2 regions of the Micromonospora sp. NPDC000089 genome follow, and region 1 is predicted to be linked to the other one. Evidence: riboswitches for the same ligand, from Rfam matches in the RefSeq annotation. Region 1 holds a riboswitch; the other holds the start of a gene.

The links. Region 1 has a riboswitch for thiamine pyrophosphate ahead of ACFY3U_RS03380 (ECF transporter S component). Riboswitches for the same ligand answer to the same signal wherever they lie in the genome.
Region 2: it holds a riboswitch for thiamine pyrophosphate, as region 1 does, so the genes downstream of both, ACFY3U_RS20000 (thiamine phosphate synthase) here and ACFY3U_RS03380 (ECF transporter S component) in region 1, are expected to answer to the same signal.

Annotation. Positions count from the first base shown of each region.
Region 1 covers NZ_JBIAZT010000002.1:2,673-8,498, forward strand. The annotation lists gene ACFY3U_RS03375 (ABC transporter ATP-binding protein) at 1-502, opposite strand, end outside; gene ACFY3U_RS03380 (ECF transporter S component) at 650-1,240, opposite strand; TPP riboswitch at 1,316-1,422, opposite strand; gene ACFY3U_RS03385 (alpha/beta fold hydrolase) at 1,520-2,350, shown strand; gene ACFY3U_RS03390 (aminoglycoside N(3)-acetyltransferase) at 2,340-3,173, shown strand; gene ACFY3U_RS03395 (sugar isomerase domain-containing protein) at 3,170-3,919, shown strand; gene ACFY3U_RS03400 (DUF6328 family protein) at 4,009-4,512, shown strand; gene ACFY3U_RS03405 (acyl-CoA dehydrogenase family protein) at 4,644-5,826, shown strand, end outside.
Region 2 covers NZ_JBIAZT010000010.1:212,953-218,778, forward strand. The annotation lists gene thiD (bifunctional hydroxymethylpyrimidine kinase/phosphomethylpyrimidine kinase) at 1-675, opposite strand, end outside; gene ACFY3U_RS19980 (thiamine phosphate synthase) at 672-1,259, opposite strand; gene ACFY3U_RS19985 (thiazole synthase) at 1,325-2,104, opposite strand; gene thiS (sulfur carrier protein ThiS) at 2,101-2,301, opposite strand; gene thiO (glycine oxidase ThiO) at 2,292-3,422, opposite strand; gene ACFY3U_RS20000 (thiamine phosphate synthase) at 3,416-4,042, opposite strand; TPP riboswitch at 4,037-4,144, opposite strand; gene ACFY3U_RS20005 (ThuA domain-containing protein) at 4,477-5,826, shown strand, end outside.

The DNA of each region.
Region 1 (5,826 bases):
GGTTGGCGGTCGGCTCGTCGAGCAGCAGCAGCCCGGGCCGCAGGGCGAGCGCCCCGGCCAGGGCGAGCCGCTGCTGCTCGCCGCCGGAGAGCGCCGCGGTTGGCCGGTCCCGGTGGTACGGGAAGCCGACCCGGCGCAGCGCCTCGTCCACCCGGGGCCAGATCTCCTCGGCCGGTACGCCCCGGTTCTCCAGCCCGAACGCGACGTCGTCGCCGCAGCGGGCCATCACCAGCTGGGTCTCCGGGTCCTGGAAGACGACGCCGACCCGCTCGCGGCCCTTGCGCGGGTCCAGCCCGTCGATCTCGACGGTGCCCTCCTGCTCGCCGGAGTCCTCGGGCAGCAGCCCGGCCAGCGCCGCCAGCAGCGTGCTCTTACCCGCCCCGGACGCCCCCAGCAGCAACACCCGCTCCCCGGCCTCCACCCGCAGGTCGACGCCCCGTACGGCCCACCGCCGCCGCCCAGCGTGCCGCCACCCGAACCCCCGCACCTGCACCGCACTCACCACCCCACCCCCTCCCTTCCTCCCGTCCCCCGTCCCCCTCACCCTGCCCCGCCCGAACCCGTTGATCATGAGGTTGGCGGCACCAATGGAGATCCACATCGTCGGCAACCTCATGATCGACGCGGCGGGCGGCGGGGTGGGGAGGGGTCAGACGGGGGTGCGGGTGCGGCCGGCGGGGAAGCGGTCGAGGACGCCGGTGTCGGCCAGCGCGCGGGTGAGGAACCAGGAGCCCGCGCCGGCCACCACCGTGGCGCTGACGATGGTGAGCAGCGCGTACGGGATGCGGTAGTCGGTGAGGTCGTAGGCGGCGTTCCAGTAGACGAAGTCGAAGATCGCCGCACCCAATCCGGTCAGCGCGCCGGCCAGCAGCGCGGTCGGCAGGCGGTACGAGCGGTAGCGGAACGCGGCGAACGCCAGCTCGGCGCCGAGGCCCTGCATCACGCCCTGGAGGATCACGATGCTCGCCCACTGGCTGCCCAGCAGCGCGGAGATGATCGCCGCCACCGTCTCGCAGTAGAGCGCCGCGCCCGGCTTGCGGATGACCAGCCCGCCGAGCACCGCGGGGACCAGCCAGACGCCGTAGATCAGCGCCTGGGCCGGCGGGAAGAAGGCGAAGGCGCCCGCGGTGGCGCTCCAGAGCAGGTTCCAGGCCCAGAAGACGACGCCGAAGGCGACCGCGATCACGGAGGCGACCACGATGTCGATGGTCCGCCACCGGTTGCTGTCGGTGTGGTTCATGATGTGCTCCCAGTTCAGCTTGTACGCGAACCAGGCAAGACGCACGCCGCGCCCGGAAAACCGGACGGCGGCGCGGCTGGAGGTCGACCGAACTCCCTGCGCTGGCATTACCCAGATCAGGTTCGAGGGTCTGCGGGCACCGGCCCGCACTCTCAGCGCTGTGCGCTCCCCTGTCGGATGTGAAGTTGTCTCGGCAGACTAGCACCCACGCCGGCCGACGCCGTCGGATCGGATGCCGCCGGCCGGTGCGACCGTCGCGGGCGGGCTAGGCTCCGGATCATGCGGGTCGACGCGCGAGGACTGACGTTCGAGGTACGCACCGGCGGCCCGGAGGGCGGTGACCCGGTCCTGCTGCTGCACGGCTTCCCCCAGCACGGCGGGGAGTGGGACGCGGTGGTGCCCGCCCTGCACGCCGCCGGGCTGCGCACGTACGCGCCGGACCAGCGGGGCTACGCGCCGGGCGCGCGGCCGGCCGAGGTGGACGCGTACCGGCTGCCCGAGCTGGTCGCCGACGCGGTGGCGCTGCTCGACGCGTTGGGCGTGGACGCGGCGCACCTGGTCGGGCACGACTGGGGCTCGATCGTCGCCTGGGCGGTGGCGGCGGCGCACCCCGACCGGGTCCGCACGCTGACCGCGGTCTCCGTGCCCCATCCGGCCGCCTTCGGGTACGCCCTGGCGAACGACCCGCAGCAGAAGGCGCGCTCGTCGTACATGGTGCTGTTCCGGCAGCCGGGCAAGGCGGAGAAGGTGCTGCTGGCGCTCAAGGCCGCCGCGCTGCGCAAGCTGCTGTCCGGAGTGGGCGACGCCGCGGCGGTGGCCCGGTACGCCGAGCCGATGCGCGAGCCGGGGGCGCTGACCGGCGCGCTGAACTGGTACCGGGCGATGTCCGGCGCCGACATGAAGGCGGTCGGCCCGGTGCCGGTGCCCACCACGTACCTGTGGAGCGACAAGGACATCGCGGTCGGCCGCACCGCAGCCGAGGCCTGCGCCGGCCACGTGACGGGGGAGTACCGCTTCGTCGAGCTGGCCGGGGTGAGCCACTGGATCCCCGACGAGGCGCCCGCCCCGCTGGCCGAGGCGATCCTGGCCCGGATCCACGGTGTCGGCTGACCCGCCCACCGGCCGGGCCGGCCAGCCGTCGGGCGGGCCGCACACCCGCGCGTCGCTCGCCGCGCAGCTCACCGCCCTGGGCGTACGCCCCGGCGGCACGCTGCTGGTGCACGCCGGGCTGCGTACCCTCGGGTTTCTCTGCGGTGGCCCGCAGGCGCTGGTGCTCGCCCTGCGCGACGCGCTCGGCCCGGACGGCACCCTGGTGGTGCCCACCCACACCCCGGAGAACAGCGACCCCGCCGGTTGGCGCAACCCGCCGGTGCCGGTCGACTGGTGGCCGGTGATCCAGCGGGAGATGCCCGGCTTCGACCCGGCGGTCACCCCCAGCCGGTTCATGGGCGCGCTCGCCGAGACGGTGCGGTGCTGGCCCGGCGCGCGGCGCAGCGACCACCCGCACGTCTCCTTCGCCGCCCTGGGTCCGCAAGCCGAGCGGATCGTCGCCGGGCACTCCCGGGCGGACATGCTCGGCGAGCGCTCCCCGCTGGGCCGCGTCAACGACCTGGACGGCGAGGTGCTGCTACTCGGCGTCGACCACGGCGCGAACACCTCCCTGCACCTGGCCGAGTACCGCCGGCCGGCGCCGTCGCGGGAACGGCTCGGCGCCGCGGTGCGCAGCTGCGGCGGCGGCCGGGAGTGGGTCTGGTGGGACGACGTGGCGATCGACGCGAGCGACTTCCCCCGGCTGGGGACGGATCTCGAAGCGACCGGCGCCGTCCGGTCCGGACCGGTCGGGTCGGGAGTCGGCCGGCTGATGCGACAGCGGGCGGCCGTCGACTTCGCGGTGGACTGGCTGGGCCGCAACCGACGGACGGAGAAACCATGAGCGTGAGCGCCGAGGGCTACCTGGCGGTGGTGACCGCCGCCATCGATCGGGTGGCGGCGAGCCAGCGTACGGCGGTGGGCCGGGCGGCCGACCTGCTCGCCGAGGCGCTGCGCGCCGACGGGGTGATCCACGCGTTCGGCACCGGCCACTCCGAGGCGCTGGCCATGGAGATCGCCGGCCGGGCCGGCGGGCTGGTGCCCACCAACCGGATCGCGCTGCGCGACCTGGTGCTGTTCGGCGGCGAGCCGCCGAGCGTGCTCGGGCCGCACCTGGAGCGCGACCCCGCGGTGGCGCACCGACTGTACGAGTTGGCCCCGGTCAGCCCGCCGGACATCTTCGTGCTCGCCTCGAACTCCGGCGTCAACGGGGCCATGGTGGAGTTCGCCTCGATCGTCCGCGAGCGCGGCCACCGGCTGATCGCCATCACCTCGGCGGAGCACTCGGCCCGGATGACGTCCCGCCACCCGTCCGGGCGCAAGCTGGCCGACCTGGCCGACGTGGTACTGGACAACGGCGCCCCGTACGGCGACGCCACCCTGCCGCTGCCGGGCGGCGGCGCGGTCGGCGCGGTCTCCTCGATCACCGCGGCGCTGCTGGCGCAGCAGGTGGTGGCCGAGACGGTGGCTCGGCTGCTGGCCGCGGAGGAGCGGCCGCCGGTCTACCTGTCGGCCAACATCGACGGCGGCGACGCGCACAACGCCGACCTGGAGGCCCGGTACGCGGGCCGGATCCGCCGGGGATCATGAAATCCGTTTCGCGCGGGTGTCCACCGGGGAAATGAGCGGTGGCCCACGGATGAATTCCGTGGGCAGTACCGTCTCACCGGAGGTAGTGCGTGTCCAAGGAATCCGAGAAGCAGCGCTGGCAGCGCAACTTCGCCGACCTGCTGCAGGAGCTGCGGGTCGCCCAGACCGGCGTGCAGATCCTCTTCGCCTTCCTGCTGACCCTCCCGTTCAGCAACGGGTTCAGCCGCACCAGTGAGTTCCAGAAGGACGTGTACGTCGTCGCGCTGCTCGCCGCCGCCGCGTCCGCCGCGATGATCATCTCACCGGTCGCGTTCCACCGCGCGCTGTTCCGCCAGGGCCGCAAGCCGGAGCTGGTGCGCTTCGCCCACCGGATGGCCAGCGCCGGGCTCGGGTTCATGCTGGTGTCCATGGTCAGCGCGGTGCTGCTGGTGACCGACTTCGTGCTCGACCGGCCGCTCGCCTTCGTGCTCAGCGCCCTCACCGGGCTGTGGTTCCTGACCTTCTGGATCATCCTGCCGATGGCCCGGCGCAACTGGGGCGACGACGACATCGACGACGACGATGACGAGACGGTGCTGGTGACCCGCGACTGAGCCTCCGGCCACGCCCGCCGGGCGCGGAGAATTCGACGTGCACGCAGCGCTACCCCTGGGTAACACCCGGGGGTAGCGTGGTTTACATCGAGCACGTTTCCGCAGCCGGGCCGAGGTTCGAGGGGGCAGCCGTGACCACGACGCAGAACGATCCATCCACCCAGGACGGTGTCGGACCACTGCCCGGCGAGGCGGGACAGGTCTCGGAGAAGGAGGCCCGCCAGGTCGCCGAGGCGGCCCGGGAATCCGCCTGGGACCGGCCCAGCTTCGGCAAGGAGCTCTTTCTCGGCCGGTTCCGGCTGGACCTGATCGACCCGTGGCCGGTCTCCGACCCGGCCGACGTCGAGCGCGCCGAGGCGTTCCTCGCCGAGCTGGGGGCGTACCTGCGGGAGGAGGTGGACGGCGCGGCGATCGAGCGGGACGCGTCCATTCCGGACGAGGTGTTCCACGGCCTGGCCCGGCTGGGCGCCTTCGGCATGAAGATCGACCGGAGGTACGGCGGCCTCGGGCTCAGCAACCTGCACTACTGCCGCGCCCTGATGCTGGCCGGCTCGGTCAGCCCGGCCATCGGCGCGCTGCTCTCCGCCCACCAGTCCATCGGGGTGCCGCAGCCGTTGAAGATGTTCGGCACCGCCGAGCAGAAGCAGGCGTTCCTGCCCCGGCTGGCCGCTGGCGAGGTGTCCGCGTTCCTGCTCACCGAGCCGGACGTCGGCTCGGACCCGGCCCGGCTGGCCACCACCGCCGAGCCGACCGCCGACGGCACCGGCTACCGGCTCAACGGGGTGAAGCTCTGGGCCACCAACGGCACCGTCGCCACCCTGCTGGTGGTGATGGCCCGGGTGCCGGCCGCCGAGGGCCGGCGCGGTGGCATCACCGCCTTCGTGGTCGACGGCGACAGCGAGGGCATCACGGTCGAGCGGCGCAACGCCTTCGTCGGCCTGCGCGGCCTGGAGAACAGCCTCACCCGGTTCCACGACGTCTTCGTGCCCATCCAGAACGTGATCGGCGGCGAGGGCAAGGGCCTGAAGATCGCGCTGACCACGCTGAACACCGGCCGGCTGTCGCTGCCGGCGATGTGCGTCGGCGCCGGCAAGTGGTCGCTCAACGTGGCCCGCGAGTGGGCCGCCGACCGGGTGCAGTGGGGCCGGCCGGTGGGGGAGCACGAGGCCGTCGCGCAGAAGCTGTCCTTCATCGCCGCCACCACGTACGGCATGGAGACCATGCTCGACCTGTGCTGCCTGCTCGCCGACGACGACCGCAACGACATCCGGATCGAGGCGGCGCTGGTCAAGCTCTACGCCAGCGAGATGGCCT
Region 2 (5,826 bases), on a different contig from region 1:
CACCGGGTCGCCGGCCGCCAGCCGGACGACGATCGCCGCCGAGAACGAGCAGCCGGTGCCGTGGCTGTGCCGGGTGTCCACCCGCGGCGCCCGCAGCAGCGTGGTCGTCGCGCCGCCGACCAGCACGTCGACCGCCTCCCCGGCCGCGTCCACGTCGCCGCCGGTGACCACCACGTGCGCCGGGCCGCCGGCCGCCAGCGCCTCGGCGGCGGCGACCATCTCCTCGACCGTGGTCACCGGGCGCCCGGTGAGGGCGGCGGCCTCCGCGCTGTTCGGCGTCGCCACCTCGGCGTACGGCAGGAGCCGCTCGACCGCCGCCACCACGCCCAGCCGGTGGCCGCTGGTGGCGACCAGCACCGGGTCGACGACGAGGTGCGGCAACCGGCCCGCCTTCGCCACCTCGGCGACCGCGTCGGCGACCGCCGAGGTGCCGAGCATGCCGGTCTTCACCGCGCGCACCTCGAAGTCGCCGAGCACGCTGTCGAGCTGGTCGCGCACGGTCCGCGGCGGCAGCGGCAGGACGGCGTCCACGCCCACCGTGTTCTGCGCGGTGACGGCGGTGAGCACGCTGGTGCCGTACGCGCCGAGCGCGGCGAAGACCTTGAGGTCGGCCTGGATGCCGGCGCCGCCACCGGAGTCGGAGCCGGCGATGGTGAGGACGGTTCTCGGGGTCATGGGCTCGCCTTCACGGTTGCGTTCAGGGCGGTGGCCGCGGCGGCGGGGTCGTCGGCGCGCATGATCGCGCCGAGCACCGCCACACCGACGGCGCCCGCCTCGACGCAGGCGGTGACCTGCTCGGGGGTCTCGATGCCGCCGAGAGCCAGGACCGGCACCGGGCTGAGGCTGGTCAGGCGGGCCAGGCCGGTGGGGTGCAGCGGTGGGCCGTGGCCGGGCTTGGTCCTGGTGGGGTGGACGGGCGAGAGGGTGACGTAGTGCTCGGTGGTGAGCCGGGCGAGCTCCGCCGCGTCGTGGCAGGAGCGGCCGACCAGGCCGAGCCGCGGCGGCGGGTACGGGCCGGCGGCCGGCAGGTGCACCGCGTCGCCGCCGAGCGGGTCGGGGCCGGCGACGATCAGCGCGCCGCCGGCCCCGGCCAGGATCGGCCGCAGCACGGCGGCGAGGGCGGCGCGTTCGGCGCGGGGCAGGTCCTTCTCCCGCAGCACCACCCACCGCACTCCCCCGGCGACGGCCGCCGCGACCACCTCCGGCAGCGGTCGTCGCGCCTGCCGCCGATCGGTGAGCACCACCACCCCCGCCGGCACCCCACTCACAGAGCTGGTCTTCGTTCGCGACTGCGGGGCTCGCAAACCCGGCTCACTCCTCGCGCTCACAGGTCGGGCCGGCCTTCGTCGGGGGTGGACGCGAGGGCGTGGAAGCGGCGGGGGATGCGGCCGGCGCCGTACGCGAGCCGGCCGGCCTCGACCGCGTACCTCATCGCGGTGGCCATCGCCACCGGGTCGGCGGCCCGGGTGACCGCGCTGGCCAGCAGCACCGCGTCGCAGCCCAGCTCCATGGCGAGCGCCGCGTCACTGGCGGTGCCGACCCCGGCGTCGAGGATCACCGGCACGTCCACGCCCTGGCGGATCAGTCGGATGTGGTGCGGGTTGGTGACGCCCAGCCCGGAGCCGATCGGCGCGCCGGCCGGCATCACCGCGGCGCAGCCCACGTCGGCCAGCCGGCGGGCCAGCACCGGGTCGTCCGAGGTGTACGGCAGCACCACGAACCCGTCGGCCACCAGCTCCTCGGCGGCGCGCAGCAGCTCCACCCCGTCGGGCAGCAGGGTGCGCTCGTCGCCGATCACCTCCAGCTTCACCCAGTCGGTGTCGAACGCCTCGCGGGCCAGCCGGGCCACCTTCACCGCCTCGCCGGCGGTGTGACAGCCGGCGGTGTTCGGCAGCAGCCGTACCCCGCAGCGGTCGAGCAGGTCGAGCAGCCCGCCGGCCGTGCCGGGGGCGGTGTCGACCCGGCGCAGCGCGAGGGTGACCAGCTCGGTGCCGGAGGCCCGGATCGCCCGCTCCAGCAGGTGCAGGTTGGCCGCGCCGCCGGTGCCGAGGATCAGCCGGGAACCGAACGTGACGCCACCGAGTGCGAAGGACATCCCGCTCACCCGCCCTGGGCGGCGCTGAGCACCTCGACCCGGTCGCCGTCGCGCAGCACGGTCGCCGGCCAGCCGCCGCGCGGCACCACCTCGCCGTTCACCGCGACCGCGAGCCCGCGCCGCTGGTCGGTGACGGCACCGACCAGGTCCGCGACGGTCGCGCCGCCGGGCAGCTCCCGCCCGGCTCCGTTGACGATCAGTCGCACGTCTCCTCCTCGGGAACGGGTCCGGCCGGGCCGCCGCCCACCGCCGGAGCGGTCGCGAACCGGTCCGGCGCGAACGGCGCCAGCAGTGGGTCGGCCTCGCCGGTGACGATCAGCTCGGTGATCAGGTCGGCGGTGACCGGGGTGAGCACGATGCCGTGCCGGTGGTGACCGGTGGCCGCGAGCACGCCGGGCCGCCCGGGCAGCGGGCCGAGGATCGGCGCGTTGTCCGGGGTGCCGGGGCGCAGCCCGGCAGCGGCCTCCACCAGCTCGTACTCGGCAAGCTCGGGGACCAGGTCGACGGCGGCGCGCAGCAGCCGCAGCACCGCCCCGGCGGTGACCTCGGTGTCCGCGCGCTCCTCGACGGTCGCCCCGACCACCACCTCGCCGTCCTGCCGGGGCACCAGGTAGACCGGCTCGCCGTCGGCGTACCCGCGGATCACGTGCCGGAAGCCCGGCATGCCGCGACCGGGCGTGCGCAGCCGGAGCACCTGGCCCTTCACCGGCCGGACCGGCAGCCCGGTCAGCGCGGCGGCCCCGCAGCCGGCGGCGACCACCGTGACGGCGGCGTCCAGGTCGGACAGGTCGGCGACCGGGCCGGGTCGCGGCGTCGCGCCGGCCCGCTCGGCCGCGACCCGCAGCGCGGCGACCAGCCGCCGCGGGTCGACCTGGTGGTCGCCGGGGGCGACCGCGCCGCCGCGCAGTCGCGGCGACAGCGCCGGCTCGCGGTCGCGCAGCTGCGACGGGCGCAGCGGCGTGATCGGCAACCCCAACCCCCGTTGGTACGACCACAGCCGCCCCGCCTCGGCCAGGTCGTCGGCGGTGAGCCCGACGACCAGGGTGCCCTCGGTCGCGTAGCCGATTCCGGTGCCGGCCGCCCCGGCCAGCTCGGCGGCGAAGCCCGGCCAGCGGGCGGCGGAGTCGGCGAGCAGCCCGGTCAGCTCCGGCTCGCCGAAGTACGCCTCGGCGACCGGCGACAGCATTCCGGCGGCCACCCGGGAGGCGCCGGATCCGGGGGCGGGATCGTGCACGTCGACCCGCAGCCCGCGGGACGCGCAGCGCCAGGCGATCGCCAGCCCGACCGGTCCCGCCCCCACCACGGCGACGTCCGGCCGGGTCAGCACGTCAGCGCGCCGAGCAGCTCGGCGGTGGCCCGGCCCGGGTCGGCGGCGTGCGAGAGCGCGCCCACCACCGCCACCCCGTACGCCCCGGCGGCCCGCAGCTCCGGCACGTCCCGGGCGGTCACCCCACCGATCGCGATCACCGGCACCGGCACCGCGTCGGCGACCGCGCGTACCCCGGCCGGGCCGATCGGGTCGGGCAGGCCGCTCTTGGTGCGGGTGGGGTGGCACGGCCCGACGCCCAGATAGCTGGCGCCGGCGGCGACCGCCTCGAGCGCGCCGGCCGGCTCCCGGGCGGTGGCGCCGAGCACGGCGGTGCCGCCGAGCACCCGGCGGGCCGCGCCGACCGGCAGGTCGTCCACGCCGACGTGGCCGCCGGCGGCACCCACCGCGAGCGCCACGTGCAGCCGGTCGTTGACCAGGCAGGTGGCGCCGTACGGGGCGCAGCGCGCGACCACCCGGCGGGCCAGGTCGTACGCCTGGCGGTCGGTGGCGTCGTCGGTCACCCGGACCTGGACGACCAGCTCGGCGCGGGCCACCGGCAGCGCGGCGGCCAGCACGGCGAGCGGGTCGCGCCCGGGCCGGGTGTCGGTGATCAGATGCAGTCGCCCCAGGGACGGCACGGCAACTCTCCTCCCTGCGCCGGCATTACCCGGATCAGGTTCGACGGTCGGGGGCTGCAGCCCCCCTCTCAGCCCGGTGCACCGGGCTCCCGTGGGTCACGTCGCAGTCACCGTACGACGTCGCGGCCGATCCGCCAAGGGCGGGTCCGGTCGGTCGGGCCGTCGGCCGCACCTTTTCGGACGGCTGGTCCGCTCGCGCCCCGATACGCCGGTCGCCGATACCGAATCGTTACATGCCGATGCCTTGCCGGAAACGGATCGGGCGGCGCTAATTTGTTCAACGGATCGACATTATTCGGTGCCCGGCCTCGGCGTGGTCGGTAACCGAGCCGACCGGCGCGGGCCTCGGCGTGGCCCGCACGCACGACCGGGGATGGACTGCGGCGAGTCGTCCCCATGCACACCGCTGTCCAGCTCGGACAAAGGAGCATGGAGTGTCCTCATTTCGCCGACGCCGCCTGTTGCGCGGCCCGGTCATCGCTGCCCTATCGACCCTGACCCTCCTCGCCGGCGCCCTGACCGGCCCGACCGCCGCCCAGGCCGCCCCGGCCGCCCCGGCGCCGCGGCCGGCCGCCCAGGCCGCCGCCGCCGACCCGTTCGCGGTGCTGGTGTTCTCCAAGACCGCCGGCTTCCGGCACGACTCGATCCCGGCCGGCATCGCGGCCATCCGCAAGCTCGGCGCCGACAACGGCTTCACCGTCGACGCCACCGAGGACGGCGCCGCGTTCACCGACGCCAACCTGGCGAAGTACCAGGCGGTGATCTGGCTCTCCACCACCGGCGATGTCCTGGACGCCGACCAGCAGGCCGCCTTCGAGCGGTACGTGAAGGCCGGCGGCGGGTACGTCGGCGTGCACGCCGCCTCGGACACCGAGTACAGCTGGCCCTGGTACGGCAAGCTGGTCGGCGCGTACTTCGCCGGCCACCCGGCCAACCAGCAGGCCACCGTCAAGGTCGAGGACCCGGCGCACCCGTCCACGGCCGACCTGCCGGAGCGCTGGTCCCGGTTCGACGAGTGGTACAACTTCCAGTCCAACCCGCGTGGCGACGTGCACGTGCTTGCCAGCCTGGACGAGACCAGCTACAGCCCGGGCGCCGGCGCGATGGGCGCCGACCACCCGACCTCCTGGTGCCAGGACTACGACGGCGGCCGCGCCTGGTACACCGGCGGCGGCCACACCCAGGAGTCGTACGCGGACCCGCAGTTCCTCAGCCACCTGCTCGGCGGCATCCGCACCGCGGCCGGCGCCCAGCCGGCCGACTGCGGCGCCTCGAAGACCGCCAGCTTCGAGAAGGTGACGCTGGACAGCAACACCAGCAACCCGATGGAGCTGGACGTGGCCCCGGACGGCCGGGTGTTCTACGTGGAGCGGGACGGCCGCCTGCAGATCATCAAGCCGGACACCGGCAGCACGGTCACCGCGCTGCGGCTGAACGTGTTCACCGGCAACGAGGACGGCCTGATCGGCATCCGGCTCGACCCGCACTTCGCGGACAACGGCTGGGTCTACCTCTACCACGCCCCGAACGACGGGATCGCGCGCAACCTGATCTCCCGGTTCACCGTCACCGGCGACACCGTCGACCCGGCCAGCCGCAAGGACGTGCTGCGGGTCGACACCCAGCGCAACACCTGCTGCCACGCGGGCGGCAGCATGGTCTTCGACCGCGCCGGCAACCTCTACCTGGCCACCGGGGACAACACGAACCCGTTCGAGTCGGACGCGTTCACCCCGATCGACGAGCGGCCGGGCCGGCAGGACTACGACGCCCAGCGCAGCGCC